DNA from 4 places in the Methylobacterium sp. WL9 genome. Region 3 is predicted to be linked to each of the others. Evidence: riboswitches for the same ligand, from Rfam matches in the RefSeq annotation. Region 3 holds a riboswitch; each other region holds the start of a gene.
What was found. A riboswitch is a leader RNA that binds a small molecule or an ion and turns the genes downstream of it on or off. The one in region 3 is predicted to bind cobalamin.

Region 1: it holds a riboswitch for cobalamin, as region 3 does, so the genes downstream of both, FV217_RS06430 (CbtB-domain containing protein) here and FV217_RS16970 (TonB-dependent receptor) in region 3, are expected to answer to the same signal.
Region 2: it holds a riboswitch for cobalamin, as region 3 does, so the genes downstream of both, FV217_RS15635 (TonB-dependent receptor) here and FV217_RS16970 (TonB-dependent receptor) in region 3, are expected to answer to the same signal.
Region 4: it holds a riboswitch for cobalamin, as region 3 does, so the genes downstream of both, FV217_RS14770 (TonB-dependent siderophore receptor) here and FV217_RS16970 (TonB-dependent receptor) in region 3, are expected to answer to the same signal.

The regions. Positions count from the first base shown of each region.
Region 1 is NZ_VRVE01000010.1:66,287-69,650, reverse strand. Features, by position in the region: gene FV217_RS06435 (transporter) at 1-730, opposite strand, end outside; cobalamin riboswitch at 1,123-1,315, shown strand; gene FV217_RS06430 (CbtB-domain containing protein) at 1,347-1,526, shown strand; gene FV217_RS06425 (CbtA family protein) at 1,654-2,406, shown strand; gene FV217_RS06420 (DUF1636 domain-containing protein) at 2,399-2,785, shown strand; gene cobW (cobalamin biosynthesis protein CobW) at 2,782-3,364, shown strand, end outside.
Region 2 is NZ_VRVE01000057.1:2,173-5,536, forward strand. Features, by position in the region: gene FV217_RS15635 (TonB-dependent receptor) at 1-1,559, opposite strand, end outside; cobalamin riboswitch at 1,674-1,872, opposite strand; gene FV217_RS15640 (M23 family metallopeptidase) at 2,208-3,364, shown strand, end outside.
Region 3 is NZ_VRVE01000067.1:3,525-6,888, reverse strand. Features, by position in the region: gene FV217_RS16970 (TonB-dependent receptor) at 1-1,934, opposite strand, end outside; cobalamin riboswitch at 2,159-2,361, opposite strand; gene FV217_RS16965 (TonB-dependent siderophore receptor) at 2,483-3,364, opposite strand, start outside.
Region 4 is NZ_VRVE01000050.1:24,745-28,108, reverse strand. Features, by position in the region: gene FV217_RS14775 (lipase family protein) at 1-867, shown strand, start outside; cobalamin riboswitch at 946-1,143, shown strand; gene FV217_RS14770 (TonB-dependent siderophore receptor) at 1,259-3,364, shown strand, end outside.

The DNA.
Region 1 (3,364 bases), on a different contig from region 3:
CCGGCCGCCAGAGCGGGACGAGGACACGCAGCCAGGCGCGGGTCTCCTCTCCGCCAAGGTTGCGCTGGGCGATGTCGCGGGTGACGAAGGCCTGGATTGTAAACTTGTCGAACGCGTAGCCGACGAGGCCGCCGACCGCGACCTGGCCGACATGCCGGTAGCCCAGCCGGCCGGTCGGCAGGTCGGTCGAGCCGAAGGCGACGGCGCCGGCCTGCCACTTGCCGAAGCGCTTGGTCGCGGTCAGGTCGAGGTTCATGTAGTCGGAATAGAACACGCCGGTCGGCGAGGTGTTGTCCAACATCGTGCCGTAATGGAGGTTGGCCGTCAGGTTCCAGCCATCGCCGACGTAGCTGATCGCGAAGCGTTGGGCGATCGAGGCCGACCGGAGCGCGAAGAGCGTATCGCTCGGCCAGAAGCCGCCGAGGAAGTAGCTGACGCCGAGGTTGTCGCCGATCTTCCAGGCGACCTGAGCCGTCGTCAGCGGCTGGGCCAGGCCCGCCTGCCACGGCCCCTCCTGCGGGCTGACCGCGTTGAACGGGAACGACTGGATGAACCGCAGCTGTCCCCCCAGCACGGTCCAGGGGGTCGCCCACAGAAAGACGGCCAGATTGTTGTTGCCCTGGTTGTCCCGCGGCAGCGTCCCGCGCTCGGCGAAGCTCGAAGTGACGTTCATCTGGACGCCGGTTGGAATCTGCCAGCCCGTCGGCAGGCCGACGGTGATGCCCGGCAGCGCAGCGGACCGGGCAAAGGCCGCGGACGGCACCAGAGCAACGCCCAATGCTGCGGCTCGAAGAAGTTTCAACCCGCTTCGCCGCACTGCGCCAGTCATTGCTTCTCTTTCAACTCAACTAAAAGTTATAGTTTTGCGGAGCACAATCGATTGAAGTTGGAGTAAATTTGAATTGTACCGTACTATGCTTGATTATCGGGTCTGCATTCCTGCGTAAATTATGCATGTGCGTCACACGTCGTGTCATTCACGCAAAAAGAATAGCCTGCATGGGATCAAATCATTGCCTCGAACGTAGGTGGGGCGTCGCGCCGATTCGTTGCCCGCCCACTGTTTGCCGGGCGGCATCGACGGGAACGGCGCGGCGCGTCGTTGTGCCCGGCCGCGACAGCGTTTATGGAGAACCGGACGGTGCCTCGGAGACGGGGTGAAAAGGGAATGCGGTGAGAGGTTCGCCTCGAACCCGCGGCTGCCCCCGCAACTGTGAGCGGCGAGTTTCTGTCGAGAGCCACCGGAGCGATCCGGGAAGGCGGCAGGCGCATCGACCCGCGAGCCAGGAGACCTGCCGTCCCCCGTGTTCTCGATGCCGCCGGCGGGGCGGCCGGAGTTTTTCAAGATGTCCACGACCACCGCTACCGTTCAGACCGCCGCCGCCGCCAGCGAGAGCACCCGCGCGATCGTCATCGCCGCGCTGCTCGGCCTCGGTCTCGTGTTCATGACGGGCTTCGCCCCAGCCATGGCCCTGCACAACGCCGCGCACGACTTCCGGCACACGCAGAACTTCCCCTGCCACTGACGGCGCTGGAAGCGTGTCCGATCCTTTTCGATCGAGACACGCCTTTCATCCCTTGTTCTGACGCGCTCAGTCTCGTCGAAGCGGCATCCGCTCCGGCGACGAGCGCTCTAGCGCCGGACAGCATCTCATGATCATCCGATTGGTGTCGGCGGCCCTGGTCGCCGGCTTCCTCGCGGCCGTCGTCGCGACTGGCCTGCAATTCGCCCTGACCTCGCCGCTGATCCTCAAGGCCGAGGTTTTCGAGGCGCAGGCCGGCAAGCAGGCCTCGCTGTCGTCGCCCTTCGCCCATCTCATCGTACCGGCCCATGGCGATGCGCATGGCCATGGCGAGGGCGGCGCTGCGGAGGCGTGGCAGCCCGCGCCCGGCCTCGAGCGCATGGCCTATACCGGCCTCGCGACTCTCGTTGGCGGCGTCGGCTACGCCCTGCTCCTCGGCGCGGTGATGTTGGCGCTGAAGCGGGTGCCCTCCCCCGAGACCGGCCTCGCCTTCGGCCTCGCCGGCTTCCTCACCGTCGCGCTCGCGCCGGCCATGGGCCTGCCCCCGGAACTGCCGGGCATGGCCTCGGCGGAACTCGGGGTGCGTCAGGCCTGGTGGGTGATGACCGTCGCGGCCACGGGCCTCGGCCTCTACCTCATCGCCGTGCGCCGCGTGCCGCTGACCATCGCGGGCGGCCTCGTGCTCATCGTCGCGCCGCATCTCGCCGGGGCACCGCTGGTGGTCGATTCGGACTCGAAGCTGCCGGCGGCCCTGGCGGCACAGTTCGCGGCGCGCTCGCTGGGCATCAGCCTCGTGTTCTGGGCGGTGATCGGGCTGGCCTATGGCTGGGCCTGGAACCTTTTCGCAGACAAAGCCGTGTCTGGCGGGCGCTCCCATGCCTGAAGAGACCGTTCTCTACGTCTGCACCACCTGCCGCGCCGAGGGCGACACCTCGGAGACCCGCGCCGGTGCTCGCCTGTTGGCCGCGCTTCGGGAGCGGCTGCCCGAGGATACGGCAGGCCTGCGCGTCGAGGGCGTCGAGTGCCTCTCGGTCTGCAAGCGACCCTGCAGCGTCGCGGTCGCCTCGCCCGGCCGCTGGACCTACGTCTACGGCGACCTCGACGCCGAGGCCTCCGCCCAGACCATCCTCGCCGGCATCGGTCTCTATGCCGGCACCGTGGACGGCATCGTGCCCTGGCGCGAACGTCCGGAAGCCTTCCGCAAGGGCGTCGTCGCCCGCATCCCGCCATCGCCCCCCGTAAAGGAGGCCGGACGCCCATGAGCATCGTCGAAAAGATTCCCTGCACCATCGTCACCGGCTTCCTCGGTGCCGGCAAGACCACGCTGGTGCGCCACGTCATGGAGCGCTCGGCCGGGCGGCGGCTGGCCATCATCGTCAACGAATTCGGCGATCTCGGCTTCGACGGTTCCTTCCTCGCGTCCTGCGGCATCGAGGGCTGCAACGAGGATTCGGTGGTGGAGCTGCCGAACGGCTGCATCTGCTGCACGGTCGCCGACGACTTCGTGCCGGCGCTGAACACGCTGCTCGACCGGGCCGACCCGCCCGAGCACATCCTGATCGAGACCTCCGGCCTCGCGCTCCCAAAACCCCTGGTCCAGGCCTTCCAGTGGCCGGCGATCCGCTCGCGCGTCACCGTCGACGGCGTCATCGCGGTGGTCGACGCGCCGGCCGTCGCCGCCGGCTTCTTCGCCGAGGACCCGACCGCGCTCGCCAACCAGCGCGCCGCCGACCAGGCGGTGGACCACGACAACCCGCTCGAAGAGGTGTTCGAGGATCAGATCCTCTGCGCCGACCTCGTGGTGATGAACAAGGCCGACCTGATCGACGCCGCCGCCCGCG
Region 2 (3,364 bases), on a different contig from region 3:
TGGAACTGGCGCATCGGCAGGAAGGCGGTGTTGATCAGGTTCACGAAGTCGTTCTGATAGTAGGTCGCGCCGACGAGCACGTTCGGCCCGATCGGCTGCTCGAAGCCGGCATCGTAGCCCAGGCTCTCCTCCGGCCTCAGGTCGGGGTTGGCGATCTGTCCGAAGGCCGGAATGCTGACGAAGAGCTGATACAGGGTCGGCGTCTTGAAGCCGCTGCCGACGCTGCCTTTGATGCGGGTCTCCGTATAGGGCAGGATGTAGCTCGGCGCGACGCGGAACGTCGTGGCGGGACCGAACGCATCGTTCTCGTCGTGGCGGATGTTGGCCACGATGCTGGCGCGCTCGAACGGCGTCAGCTGCGCCTCGACATAGCCGGCGGTGTTGCCGTTCTGCGCCTTCAGATCGCCGGTGCCGAACGGATTGAGGTCGAGATTGCGCAGGCGCTCCTCGTCGCGCTGCGCGCCGAACAGCAGAAGGTTACCGGGTGCGAACAGGTAGTCGCCACGGTATTCGTAGCGCGTGCGCTCGCCGGTATTCGTCGTCGCGAGGGGGTTGAGCGGATCGTAGATCTGCGTCTCGTTGTCCCGGAATTGGTTCGAGTAGTTGATCGCGAAGATGTTGTGAAAACCGGCGGACGGCGTCCACTCGGCCTCGTTGCGGGTGAAGAGCTGCTGATACGTCTGCTCGTTGCGGATCGTGCCGAAGAGCACGGTCGGGAAGAACTCGTAGTTGTCGGTGTTGAACCGAAGCGTCGCGTCGGTGAAGCGCGTGATGGAGTTGATGCGGAAGTCGTCGGTGAACTGGTATCCGAGCTTCGCCGAGACGGTCGTGTTGTCGTAGTAGTTCGGATAGCGCTTGAAGCCCGGCGCTGCGAGGTCGCGGGGCGTGACCGGCGTCTCCGCCGCACGCAGGTGCTGGATCGACACCGAATAGTCGAAACCGTCCTCCGCGCCGCTGATGCGGCCGAACTGATTGAAGGTGCCGAACGAGCCACCCTCGACGCGGGTCGTGATCCGGGTCGGCCCCTCGCCGCGCGTGGTGACGAAGGAGATCACGCCGCCGATGGCGTCCGCGCCGTAGAGGCCGCTCTGCGGTCCGCGCAAGACCTCGATCCGCGAGAGATCGTCGGTCAGGAGCTGGCCGAAATCGAAGGCGCCGTTGGGCGTCGACGGATCGGTGGCGTCGATGCCGTCGATCAGGACTTTGGTCTGGTTCGCGTTCGCGCCGCGAATGAACACCGAGGTCTGGCCCCCGGGTCCGCCGGTCTGCACGACATTGAGGCCCGGCACCTGCTGAAGCGCGTCCGGGACGGTGCGCCGCTGTTGCTGCTGCAGGGTCTCGGCCGTGAGCACGGTCACGCTCGAACCGATCTGCGAGGTCGGCGTCGGTACGCCGGTGGCGCTGACCGAGATCTCTTCGAGGCTCGTCGCCGTATCCGGCGCGGTGCGGGTGAAAGGCGCGGCGGTCTGCTGAGCCAGGGCCGGCGAAGCCGCGAGCAGCGAGAGGCCGACGCACGACCGGAGAGCGCGCCGAAGCGCGGTGGGAGAGCGATGGGACACGGAAAACGAGCCTCGGGCGACGTCTGTGGCACGTCACCGCGAACGAGGCCTCACCACACGGAACGCAGCCGCGTGCTTCGACACCCGCCGGAGCACCCCGCCCGACGCGTTTCGCGTGTGACCACGACTGACGGCAGGTCTCCTGGCTCGCGGGTCACTGCCTTCCATCCGTCTTCCCGGGTCGAGGAACCCAGTGACATCGGTGGCGGAAGGCTCGCCGCTTACAGTTGCGGGGGCAGCCGCGGCATTGGGACAAGTCCCTCACCGCGTTCCCTTTTGATCCCTTTCGGGAACCGTCGGGACCCAGCTAAGCTGTACAACGACAAGTCGTCAATGCCGGCGCAGGGCGCTGCATTGTGGAAGACATGCGGTGTCGCATGCGTGTGACAGCACCGGGTCGCCCCCATTGCGCGCAATCCATGGTAGATGGTTTGAGGAACAGGGACGATCCGGCAGCCGCCGCAGGGTCCCTGAGGAACCGGTGCGGATCGTCATGTCGGGCGCCCGACGCCTCAATCTCGACACGCTGGGCTTCGACACGATGAGGGACGCCTTGCGCCCGTTCCGATGGCCCTGCCTCCGCAGGGGATGGGCTTCGTCGCATGACAGGCCGGCCCGGAGTCCGAGACCTTTGCCCATGGTACGCCGGTGACCCGCGAGCGGCTCAAGATCGGTGAAGCGCGCGGATCGTCGCCAGGGCGCCCCTCGCGCCTGTTCGAGCGCGGCATCGAGCCGCCGCTCGACATGGCCGGGGCCGAGGCGACGCAGGTCGACCGCCGCGACGTGAACCTGCGCTGGCTTTGCGCCAGCGCGCTGACCGGCATCACCGGCGCCTGCCTGATCGGAGGGGCGATCCAGGTTTCGCTCCGCAGCGACATCTCCCACGCGGCGATCCCCGAGCGAGTCACCGTGTCGTCGAAGCGTGAGGTCGGCGAGGACGGCGTCAACGTGGCGCGCAAGGGCGACCGGCTCGTACGCAACCTGATGATCGCTTCGGCCAAGCAGAGCTTTCGGACGCCTGTGACGGTCCGGCTCGGCGACCGCGAGATCATCAAGGTGAAGCCGTTCGTGCGCGTCTCGACCGCGCTGTCGATGCAGACGGGGGTGTTCGCCACCGACATCCCGCGCTTCGACCCGCTGAAGATCACCTCGGACGACTCGCAGGAGCGCTACGCCGACACCAGTGCGGCCGGCGGCGACGGCCCCGGCGGCGAAGTCAGCGTGGTCAAGCGCGACCTGACCGACCTGCCGATGGATGCGAGTGCGCCCGCGCTCACCGACGACGACGTGACGGCGCAGGTCGAGGAAGAGCGCCGCCTGACGGCGGAGGCCGGCCGGCGCACGGCGCTTCCGCTCGCGCCGCAGATCATGCTCTCGCGCACGCTGCAGCCGGGTTCGGCCAAGTTCGGCACCGAGGTTGAGGCCAAGGATGCGAGCCCGTTCAAGTCGATCGAGGTGCTCGTGGTGCCCGAGAACGTCACCAACCTCGGCAAGGTCGAGCTGAAGGGTGGCGAGTCGGCCCTCGTCGAGGAGCGAGACCTCGCGCTCAAGCGCGGAGACACACTCGAGACCGTGCTCAAGGCCACCGGGCTCACCACCGACGACGCCATCCGCGCGGTCGTCGCGGCGCTCGGCGGCAAGACGAAGACGGCGGCCCTGATCGAAGGCCAGCAGTTCCGCGTGCAGATCGCCCCCGGCCCGAAGCCCGGCGACGCCCGCCGCGTCACCCGCGTGGTGCTCTACGGAGAGAAGGGCGTCGAGGCGATCGCCGCGATGAACGACCGGGGCAGCTTCGTCTCGGTTGC
Region 3 (3,364 bases):
TAGAAATACGTGATCTGGTCGGCCCGGGCGTTGGTCAGGTTGAGGACGTCCAGCGCCAGGCTCATGCCGTTGTCGAAATTGTAGCCGATGCGGCCGTTGAGGAGCGCGGTCGGCTTCGAGCGCACGGAATTGTCCTCGATCAGGGGGCGCGGGCCGAAATAGCGGAAGCGCATGGCGCCGAACCAGCCGAGCGGCTCGCCGAAGGTGACACCGGCCGAGGCGATGGTGGTGGGCGCCTCCGGGATGCGGCTACCAGCGGGATCGAACTCGGTGAAGCGGGCATGGGTCACGGTGAGGTCGCCCTCCAGCGAGAGCCAGGAGGTCACGGCGTAGCGGTTGGTCCATTCGACGCCGTAGCGGCGGGTCGGGCGGCTCGGCTCGGTGGTGCCGCTGTCGCCCTGGAACAGGTTTTCCGAGGCGAAATCGAGCTGGAACAGCGTGACCGTCGTCACCAGCCTCGGCAGCGAGGCATTGCGGATGCCGACCTCGGAGCCGGTGGAGGGCACCAGGAAGGGCGACCGCTGCAAGTTGAAGAGGGGGCTCGACGGGTCGACCGTCGCGGTGACGCCGCGGGCGTCGTCCGAGTGGAAGCCGCCGCCGTAGTTCACGAACAGCTCGGTGTCGAACCAGGGTCCGAGCACCAGCCCGAGCTTCGGATTGACGATGCCGTCGCGCGCCTTGCCGGAATTGGCGGGCGTGTCGGAGACCACGTCGGCGTAGTAGCCGTCGGCGCGGAAGCCGATGCTGGTGCGCAGCCAGTCGGTCCATTTCACGCGATTGTCGAAGTAGAAGGCGCCGCTCGATTCGAAGATCCGGTCGTCGAGGATCCCGGAGCGAAACCGGCGGTTCGTGGTGTTGAACAGGCCGACGCGGATCGAGTCGGTGCGGGTCTGCACGCCGATCTCGTTCTCCATCGGCCGACCGAACAGGTCGCCCTGGAAGATGTGGGCCACCTCGCCGCCGCCGAGGATGCGCTGGTCGAGCTGGTGGAACTGGTCGCCGTTGGCCGGATCGTTGAGGAAATAGGTGAAGTCGTTGAACAGGTTCATCTGCTGGCGGATGACGTAGGCCGAAGCCCGCGTCACGCCGGTGTCGTCCGTCCCGCTCCAGCGGCCGGACAACGAAAAGCGCGAAGCATCGCCGCCGTCGGTGGGGTTCAGCGTGCCGAAGCGGCCGATCAGCCCCTCGGAGACGGCGCGGGCAGGGATCTGGTTGGTGGCGGTCCAGCGGCTGGCATAGGCCATGCCGGTGACGGAAAAGCCGTCGAGCTGAGTGCCCTGGCTGTAGCGGACGACGCCGTTCACCTTGCGCAACGCATCCGGCACCTCCCAGGGGCCGTCATAGACCTGGGCCTCGCCGGCCACGAGCAGGTGGCCTTCGCCCAAGGGCGCCGAGGCGATGGTGAGGGCGCGCTTGTAGCCGAAGCTGCCGATGGAGGTCAGCGCGAGGTTCTTCTCGACGGTGTCGAGGTAGTCGATGCGGACCGAGCCGGCGGAGGCGAAGTCGCCGTCGCGGGCGAAGTAGGGGCCCTTGTGGAATTCGACGCCGGCGACGAGTTCGGGGATCAGGAAATTGATGTCGGCATAGCCCTGGGCGTGGGCGTTGGTGCGCATGTTCACCGGCATGCCGTCGACATTGATGGCGATGTCGGTGCCGTGATCGAGGTTGAAGCCGCGGAGGAAGAACTGGTTGGCTTTGCCCTCGCCGGAATGCTGGGTGACGATGAGTCCGGGCACCGATTCCAGCACCTCGCCGGGCCGGGTGACCGGCCGGCTGTTCAGCGCCGCACCCGAGATGGTGTCGGCGCTGGCGGAATCGACGGTGCGCAGCGCGCCGCCGATCCCGGAGACGCCGCCGACATAGCCGGCGCTCGCGGCCGGGCCGCCGGACGAAGCGGGGACTGGGCCGGGCGCGCCTTCGCCGGCGACGGCGATCTCGTCGAGGCGGGCATCCTCGGCCGCGGCCGGCGCGGCGCAGGCCAGCAGGCCGAGGGCGGGCAGGACGAAACGCGCCGCGCGGGGCAGCGTTGGGACGGAACGGAAAACCGACAAGAGAACCTCGGGCGACGGCAGTGGCACGTCACCGCGAACAGGTCTCGCCACACGACGTCGGCCGCGTGCCTCGACACCCGCCGGAGCACCCCGCCCGACGCGTTTCGCGTGTGACCACGACTGACGGCAGGTCTCCTGGCTCACGGGTCGTCGCCGTCCATCCGTCTTCCCGGGTCGAGGAACCCAGTGACATCGGTGGTGGAAGGCTCGCCGCTTACAGTTGCGGGGGCAGCCGCGGCCTCGGGGTCCAAAGACCTCTCACCGCGTTCCCTTTTGATCCCCGAGGGGAACCGTCACGTCCGAGCTAGCGCTCTGGTTGCAACGCCGTCAACGCCGTGACGCGAATAGCCCAGCGCCGTCGCGTTTGCGCCACAGCAAGCACGACGTCATGCGGAGCGTAGCCCCGCCCATGCCGGGCGGGGCCGCTCGATTCACCACTTGTAGGCGAGGCTTCCCATCACGCGGCGGGCTTCGCCGTAGAAGCAGTTGCTCGTGTCCGTGCAGGAGGTCACGAAGCGGCGGTCGCCGAGATTGGCGGCCGTGATCGCCGCGCGCCAGCGGTCCCAGGTGTAATGCACCGTCGCATCGAACAGTACGTATTCCGGCACCGTCAGCGTGTTCAGGCCGTCGGCGAAGGACCGGCCGATGTAGCGCACGCCGCCGCCGAGACCGAAGCCGCGGAACTCGCCCACGGGGATCGTGTAATCCAGGAAAGCCGAGGCGAAGGTCTCCGGCGTGCCGATCGGCGTCAGGCCGAGGAGCGCCGTCTGCTGGCTCTTGATGTATTCCAGGTCGTAGTGGGTCACGGCCGCGACGACGTTCAGGCCGTCGAAGAGGTTGGCGACGAACTGCGCCTCGATGCCGCGCGAGCGGACGCTGCCCTGCTGCGTGGTGCTGCTGCCGTTGGCGAAGGCCGAGGGGATCGGCGGGTTGTCGCGGACGAGGTCGAACGCCGCCACCGTCAGGAAGTAGCCCGCGCCGATCGGCTGGAACTTCACGCCGACCTCGACCTGCTCGCCCCGGTCCGGCACTAGCGCGGTGTTCGTGATCGAGTCCCGGCCGATCTGCGGCTGGAACGAGGTCGAGTAGGCGACGTAGGGCGCCAGACCGAAATCGAAGTTGTAGATGAGCGCGATGCGCCCGGTGAGGGCCTGGTCGTCCCGGCTCGTGCTCGGGTCGCCGAAACGGCTGAACTTCACCTTCACGTCGCTCGTCGCGAAGTCCTGGCGCAGGCCGCCGACGAGGCTCAGGTTGTTGGTGAGCTTGATCTGGTCCTGGGCGTAGAGACCGAGCTGCGTGAAGCGCGGCACGTC
Region 4 (3,364 bases), on a different contig from region 3:
GCCAACAAGCCGCCCAAGGAGGAGAAGCAGCGCTGGTGGAAGGCCGCGATCGGCGAGGGCCTGACGCGCAATTGCGGAGCCGAGCCCTCCGACCTGCCCTTCGAATTCGTCTACTGGGCGGACCTGCGCTACGACACGCCGCTCGCCGAGGACAGAAACCTCGAACCCTATTACGCCGATGCGGGCACCGGACCGTTCCCGACCTCACGGGAGGAGCCCGGCGATGAAAAGAAGCTCGGCGTCACCGACTGGCTCTACCGCAAGATCGAGTGGCTCCAGGACAAGACCGGGCTGACGCCGTTCGACGACGCCCTGATCGAGTACCGCCTCGACGACCTCTGGGGCTACCTGGAGGATGCGGATTTCCGCAAGGCGGCGCGGGACCGCCTGCGGGAAGTGGTCGAGCGCCATGCCGGCTCGCGCATCCTGCTCGCCGCCCATTCCATGGGATCGCTCATCGCCTACGACGTGCTGCGCATGCTCGAACGCGACGGCGTCGCCCTGCGCGTCGAGCACTTCGTCACCCTCGGTGCACCCCTCGGGCTCAGCGACGTCCGCCTGAAGATGCAGGAAGAGCACGGCGAGCTGCGGGTGCCCGAGGGCGTGCGCCGCTGGTCGAACCTCATGGACCGCACCGACCTCGCCACCGTCGGCGAGGATATCGGCGACGCCTACGGGCCGAACGACCGGGGCGTGCGTGCCGACGACATCGCGGTGGTCAACGCCTATCGCCGGCCGAAGGGCGACCTGAACCCGCACAAATCCTACGGCTACCTGCGCACGCCGGCTTTTTCGCACGCCGTCCACGACTTCCTGAACGACGCCGAGGGCGCGTGTGCGGCGGAGATCGCGGCGGCTGTGGGCTGAGCGACACAGGGACGTCACTGCCGGGCCACATCCACACGCGAACCGCCCGGCGCGCATTGACGCACCCGGATGCCGCTGCGACAGGCTGAGCGTGACGGTTCCCGCAAGGGATCAAAAGGGAACGCGGTGAGGGGGTCTTCCCCGATGCCGCGGCTGCCCCCGCAACTGTAAGCGGCGAGTCCTCCATCAACACGTCACTGGGCGTCCGGCCTGGGAAGACGATGAGGGGGCAGCGACCCGCGAGCCAGGAGACCTGCCGTCAGTCGTGGTCACACGCGAAATGCGTCGGGCGGGGTGCCTCGATGGATGCCGGATCATAGGGCGACACGCCGTGTGAAAAGGCCTCGTTCGCGGTGACGTGCCACTGCCGTCGCCCGGACTTTTCGCCATCATGACGACCCATCGAATCCGAACATCCGTCTCGCTGACCGCCCTCGCGCTGGCCCTCGGGCACGGCCCGGCAGCCGCCCAGGAAGCTACACAAGAGGCGCTTGCGCGCCGCACCACCCTCGAAGAGATTTCCGTCGCAGGCGCGCGGCTCGTCGGCACCGGCCTCTCGCCCGACGTCGCCTGGGACCCGAAGGACGTCAGCCTGACCCGCGCCTCGCCGGTCGGCCTCAACCTGAAGACGCCCGACCGCGGCGCCAGCCGCCTCGGCCTGACCCCGCTGGAAACGCCGGCCAGCATCGACGTCATCTCCGGCGAGACGGCACGTACCCGCGGCCAGAACACCGTGACCGAAGCGGTCACCGAGAACGCCACCGGCATCACCACCGTGGCAGCGCCCGGTAACGGCAACGGTGCCTTCACCAGCCGCGGCTTCGCCGGGCCGAACTCGATCCAGCAGCTGTACGACGGCACGCGGCTGTTCGTCGGCGCCGGCACGGTCACCTTCCCGTTCGACACCTGGAACATCGAGCGCATCGAGGTGCTGCGCGGGCCGGCCTCCGTGCTCTACGGCGACGGCGCCATCGGCGGCATCGTCAACGTCGTGACGAAGAAGCCGCTGTTCACGCAGTTCGACGTGGTTCGCATCGGCGGCGGCTCATACGGCACCGCACGGCTGGCGCTGGACTCCACCGGGCCGATCGGCGACGCCGTCGCCTACCGCCTCAACGTCAGCGGCAACCGCTCCAGCGGCTGGATGACGCCCGAAGGCGAGTTCCAGAACCTCGCGGTCTCCGGTGCGCTGACGCTGCAGGCGACGCCGGATCTTTCGTTCACCCTGAGCCACGACCTCGGCTACCAGGAGCCCGCGCGCTACTGGGGCTCGCCAGTGATCGGCAACCGCGTGCCGGACTCGCTACGCTTCAGGAACTACAACGTCCGCGACGCAAAGATCACTTGGGCCGACAACTGGACCCAGCTCAAGACCGAGTGGACGCCGAGCGCGGACATCACCATCCGCAACACCAGCTATCGCCTGCAGAGCCGGCGCCACTGGCTCGACGTGGAGCAGTACAGCTTCAACCGGAACACCGGCCTCGTCGACCGCGGCGACTACCTGGAAATCTATCATAGCCAAGAGCAGGTCGGGAACCGCTTCGACGCGGCCTTCAAGGGCGATCTGTTCGGCTTCCGCAACGAGTTCGTCGCGGGATTCGACGTCAACCACATCGATTTCAAGCACACCAACAACTTCTATTTCGACAAGACCGACAGCGTACCGGTCTTCGGCGGCAATCTCGGCCTTTTTCCGCAGGACGGCCGCGCCATCCCGGCCTACGCCACCGCGACGAACCAGGCCTCGGTCTTCGCCGAGAACCGCCTGATCCTGTCAGAGCAGTTCGCGCTGCTCTCGGGGGTGCGTTACGACGCCTCGCAGCTCGACCGCGAGAACCTCCAGACCGGTGGACGCTTCGGCAAGAGCTTCGGCGGCCTCGGCTACCGCTTCGGCGGCATCTACAACCCGACGCCGGATATCGCGCTCTACGCCCAATACGCCACCGCGACCGATCCCGTCGGCAGCCTGATCTCGCTGAGCCAGTCGCTCGCAGGCTTCGATCTCTCCACCGGTCGGCAGGTCGAGGTCGGCATCAAGGGCCTGAGCTTCGGCGGGTCGCTCGAATGGACGCTCGCCGGCTACCGCATCGTCAAGAACAACCTGATCTCGCAGCTGCCCGGCACCTCGACGGTCTCGGTGCAGGTCGGACAGCAATCGTCCCAGGGCGTCGAGGCGGCCGTCTCGATCCTGTTCCCGGAGGGCTGGCGGGTCGACGCCAACGTCGCGTTGCTGCACGCGCAGTACGACGACTTCAACCAAGTGGTGAACGGCGCCACGGTGTCCTTTGCCGGCCGGCAGCCCATCGACGTGCCGGAGCAGGTCAGCAATCTCTGGCTGAACTGGGCCTTCGCGCCGCGCTGGGAGGCACGGCTCGGCGTGCAGTATGTCGGCGAGACCTTCAACGATTTCGGCAACACCGCACCGCGTCCGGCCTATGCGCTGCTCAATGCCGGGCTCGACTATCAGGTGACGGCGACCTCCCGGCTCAGCCTG